DNA from 2 places in the Carnobacterium sp. AT7 genome. Region 1 is predicted to be linked to the other one. Evidence: a T-box and tRNA genes for the amino acid it is inferred to sense, from the RefSeq annotation. Region 1 holds a T-box; the other holds one or more tRNA genes.
The links. The T-box of region 1 lies ahead of CAT7_RS09295 (valine--tRNA ligase). A T-box ahead of a tRNA ligase gene usually reads a tRNA of that ligase, here a tRNA-Val.
Positions count from the first base shown of each region.

Region 2: it has a tRNA-Val gene. The T-box ahead of CAT7_RS09295 (valine--tRNA ligase) is inferred to sense a tRNA for this amino acid. The anticodon was not compared.

Region 1 is NZ_ABHH01000026.1:4,992-7,238, forward strand. Features, by position in the region: gene CAT7_RS09295 (valine--tRNA ligase) at 1-1,264, opposite strand, end outside; T-box leader at 1,338-1,574, opposite strand; gene tpx (thiol peroxidase) at 1,630-2,121, opposite strand.
Region 2 is NZ_ABHH01000043.1:6,604-8,850, forward strand. Features, by position in the region: tRNA gene CAT7_RS11085 (tRNA-Pro) at 410-483, opposite strand; tRNA gene CAT7_RS11090 (tRNA-Arg) at 520-593, opposite strand; tRNA gene CAT7_RS11095 (tRNA-Leu) at 597-685, opposite strand; tRNA gene CAT7_RS11100 (tRNA-Gly) at 735-806, opposite strand; tRNA gene CAT7_RS11105 (tRNA-Thr) at 816-888, opposite strand; tRNA gene CAT7_RS11110 (tRNA-Leu) at 924-1,008, opposite strand; tRNA gene CAT7_RS11115 (tRNA-Lys) at 1,051-1,123, opposite strand; tRNA gene CAT7_RS11120 (tRNA-Val) at 1,125-1,200, opposite strand; rRNA gene rrf (5S ribosomal RNA) at 1,223-1,338, opposite strand; rRNA gene CAT7_RS11130 (23S ribosomal RNA) at 1,430-2,247, opposite strand, start outside.

The DNA of each region.
Region 1 (2,247 bases):
GGTACCAAGCTGGAATACGGTGACCCCACCATAATTGACGTGAAATAACCCAATCATGAACATTTTCCATCCAACGCATATACGTGTTTTCGAAACGTTCTGGTACAAAGTTCACTTTATCTTCTGTACCTTGGCTTTCAATAGCCTCTTTAGCCAATGGAGCCATATTTACAAACCATTGTGTGGATAATCTCGGTTCTACTACAACACCAGTACGTTCTGAATGACCAACACTGTGTACCATTTTTTCAATTTTGATTAGTCGTCCTTCAGCTTCTAAATCTTTTATGACAGCTTTACGAGCTGCAAATCGATCCATCGTTTCATACTTACCAGCTAACTCATTCATTGAACCATCATCATTCATCACATTTATCTGTGGCAAATCATGACGTTTCCCAACTTCAAAGTCATTAGGATCATGAGCAGGAGTTATTTTCACTACACCTGTACCGAAATCCATCTCAACATACTCATCTGCAATGATAGGAATTTCACGATTCATCAATGGCAACATAACGGTCTTACCGACTAAGTGTTTGTAACGTTCATCTTCAGGATGTACCGCAATTGCTGTATCACCTAACATCGTTTCAGGTCGGGTCGTAGCAATTTCAACTACTCCACTTCCATCTGTTAAAGGATAACTCATATGGTAAAAAGCACCTTCAACATCTTTATGAATCACTTCGATATCAGATAAAGCCGTTTTAGCTTTTGGATCCCAGTTGATGATGTATTCTCCACGATAAATCAATTTTTTATTGTACATTGTAACAAATACTTTCCGTACCGCTTCAGATAATCCATCGTCTAACGTAAAACGTTCGCGGCTATAGTCAACTGAAATCCCAACTTTTGCCCACTGCTCGCGAATAACACTTGCATATTCTTCTTTCCAATCCCATACGGTATCAATAAATTTCTCGCGTCCAAGATCGTAACGTGAAATTCCATCCTCAGCAAGTTTCGCTTCCACTTTTGCTTGAGTTGCAATTCCAGCATGGTCCATTCCTGGCAACCATAATGTATCGTACCCTTGCATTCTTTTTTGTCTAACAATGATATCTTGCAGAGTTGTATCCCAAGCATGACCTAAATGCAGTTTACCAGTTACATTGGGAGGCGGAATAACCACAGAATAAGGTTCTTTCGTCTTATCCCCACTTGGTTTAAACAAGCCTTTTTCTACCCATTTATCATAACGACCAGCTTCTACTTCATTCGGTTGATATTTAGTAGACATTTTCAATTCGTCTGTCATTTTATCTCTCCTTTATACTTTCACTTAATCAATCTGAAAAACAAAAAAAGCATCCATCCTAATAATAAATTATTATTAGGACGAATGCTGTTCATTCGCGGTACCACCTATATTGCACACTTTTGTTATCTTCAAAAGTATACCTCTTAGTTCCATTTTTAACGGATCGTTACTCCGAACAAAGTTACTTTACTTTCACCTTGCCAGCTCCCAAGCTACCTTCATTTTACTGTGACTAAGAACTCTCAGCATCTGTTCTATTCTCTCAAAGCCAGCAAATAAAATTACTCCTCTTGTTCATTGCCTTTTATTTTTATATAGTAGCATTAAAAAAGCTATATTTCAATATGCTTCTTACTGTTTTATCAGCGCGCAGCTCTTGCCGCTTTGATAGCTTGATCATAATCGGGCTCGCTAGACATCTCTGAAACAATTTCTTGATAAGTAATTTCGCCTTTAGGGTTGATTACGAACACTGAACGAGCTAACTTTTCTAGCTCTTCCATTACTAAACCATACGCTTCGCCAAATTCTAAATTGCTGTCGTGCAACATTTCCATTGAAATATCTTTTCCAGCACACCAATCAGCTTGTTCTTCTTTGGAATTATTAGAAATCGTAATTAGTTGGACACCCTCTAATTCACTCGCAATTTTATTAAATTCTTTTGCTTGCAACGCACATACTCGCGTATCGATATCTGGTACCACACTGATTAATACCACTTTACCAGCAAAGTCACTTAACTTAATTTGTTCATCTGTTAAATTTCCTGCTTCAAAATCAGGTGCTTTATTGCCAACTTTTGGTTGTACCCCTTTTAATTTATACGGTGTACCTTTTCTCGTTATCTCCATACGAACACTCCCTATTCTATAACTTCTCTTAGAATAGTATACGAAGAATCCTTTTTTAAAGCAATATTCCAGCATAAAATAACGAATCTAATCCGTTCTGCTTTTTCACTTTTTTTCAGCTGTAAT
Region 2 (2,247 bases), on a different contig from region 1:
ATTTTCAAATCAGTCATTTATAGAACAAAATGTCTTTGTAAACCAATAACTGACCTACAACTGTAGTCTTCATATTCATAGCAGATTCATGTAATAGCATTATTTCTTTTCCACCTATAATACATGACCTATTTAAGACCACCCAGCCTTAATCGCCCTTGAAAGAGTACGATCCATTAAATACTTTGTTTGTTCATTACAGCAGCTTTTATTAGCACTACAGTTGCTCACAATCCCTCTGCTAAATCATTCATTCCCATTCGAACTTTTAACCATTATTAGACTTTAGGATTAAGACGATGCCAAGTCTCTATCCGCACAATTTGACGAAGAACCTACATAATTATTGAAAGACAAATAAAAGGTAATTTCTCTTAGACTAGAGAAACTACCTTTTATGAATTATTTATCGGGAAGACAGGATTCGAACCTGCGACCCCTTGGTCCCAAACCAAGTGCTCTACCAAGCTGAGCTACTTCCCGTTCACTGACTTTTCATTCTTTCTTTAAAAAGAAAAATGCACCCAAGAGGACTTGAACCTCTAACCCCTTGATTCGTAGTCAAGTACTCTATCCAATTGAGCTATGGGTGCAAATGGTGCCGAGGGCCGGAATCGAACCGGCACGGTGATCACTCACCGCAGGATTTTAAGTCCTGTGCGTCTACCTGTTCCGCCACCCCGGCTTTAGAACAGTTTTCATTCTTACGAATGAGCTTACTAGTCAACCTAGTAAGCGAAAGACGGGATTCGAACCCGCGACCCCCACCTTGGCAAGGTGATGTTCTACCACTGAACTACTTTCGCAAAAAAAAATGCCGGCTAAAGGAGTTGAACCCTCGACCCTCTGATTACAAATCAGATGCTCTACCAACTGAGCTAAGCCGGCTAAAGTGGTACTTCACTAATCATTCAAATAAAAAATGGTGCGGGTGAAGGGACTTGAACCCCCACGTCTTTCAACGCTAGATCCTAAATCTAGTGCGTCTGCCAATTCCGCCACACCCGCAAAAAAACATGGCATAACTAAACATGGTTGAATGATTAGTTATGAGTCATGCAGGATTCGAACCTGCGACCCTCTGATTAAAAGTCAGATGCTCTACCAACTGAGCTAATGACTCATGGTGGAGGTTGACGGGATCGAACCGCCGACCCTCTGCTTGTAAGGCAGATGCTCTCCCAGCTGAGCTAAACCTCCATATGATAAAAAAATTGAATCTGCGTGGCAACGTCCTACTCTCACAAAGGGAAACCCTTCACTACCATCGGCGCTAAGAAGCTTAACTTCTGTGTTCGGCATGGGAACAGGTGTGACCTTCTTGCCATCATCACCACACAATTTCAATCAAGAGAACGTTGTTCTCTCAAAACTGGATAAGTTAAAAATCGTTTTTCGTTCTGAAACCGTCTTACACCGTTTAAAAAATTTGGTTAAGTCCTCGACCGATTAGTATTGGTCCGCTCCATCTATCGCTAGACTTCCACTTCCAACCTATCTACCTGATCATCTCTCAGGGGTCTTACTCACTTACGTGATGGGAAATCTCATCTTGAGGGGGGCTTCACGCTTAGATGCTTTCAGCGTTTATCCCGTCCACACATAGCTACCCAGCAATGCCCTTGGCAGAACAACTGGTACACCAGAGGTGTGTCCATCCCGGTCCTCTCGTACTAAGGACAGCTCCTCTCAAATTTCCTACGCCCGCGACGGATAGGGACCGAACTGTCTCACGACGTTCTGAACCCAGCTCGCGTACCGCTTTAATGGGCGAACAGCCCAACCCTTGGGACCGACTACAGCCCCAGGATGCGATGAGCCGACATCGAGGTGCCAAACCTCCCCGTCGATGTGGACTCTTGGGGGAGATAAGCCTGTTATCCCCAGGGTAGCTTTTATCCGTTGAGCGATGGCCCTTCCATGCGGAACCACCGGATCACTAAGCCCGACTTTCGTCCCTGCTCGACTTGTAGGTCTCGCAGTCAAGCTCCCTTATGCCTTTACACTCTGCGAATGATTTCCAACCATTCTGAGGGAACCTTTGGGCGCCTCCGTTACACTTTAGGAGGCGACCGCCCCAGTCAAACTGCCCGTCAGACACTGTCTCCCAGCCCGATAAGGGCTGTGGGTTAGAGTGGTCATACAGCAAGGGTAGTATCCCACCAACGCCTCCACCAAGACTGGCGTCCTGGCTTCATTGGCTCCTACCTATCCTGTACAAGCTGTACAAACACTCAATATCAAACT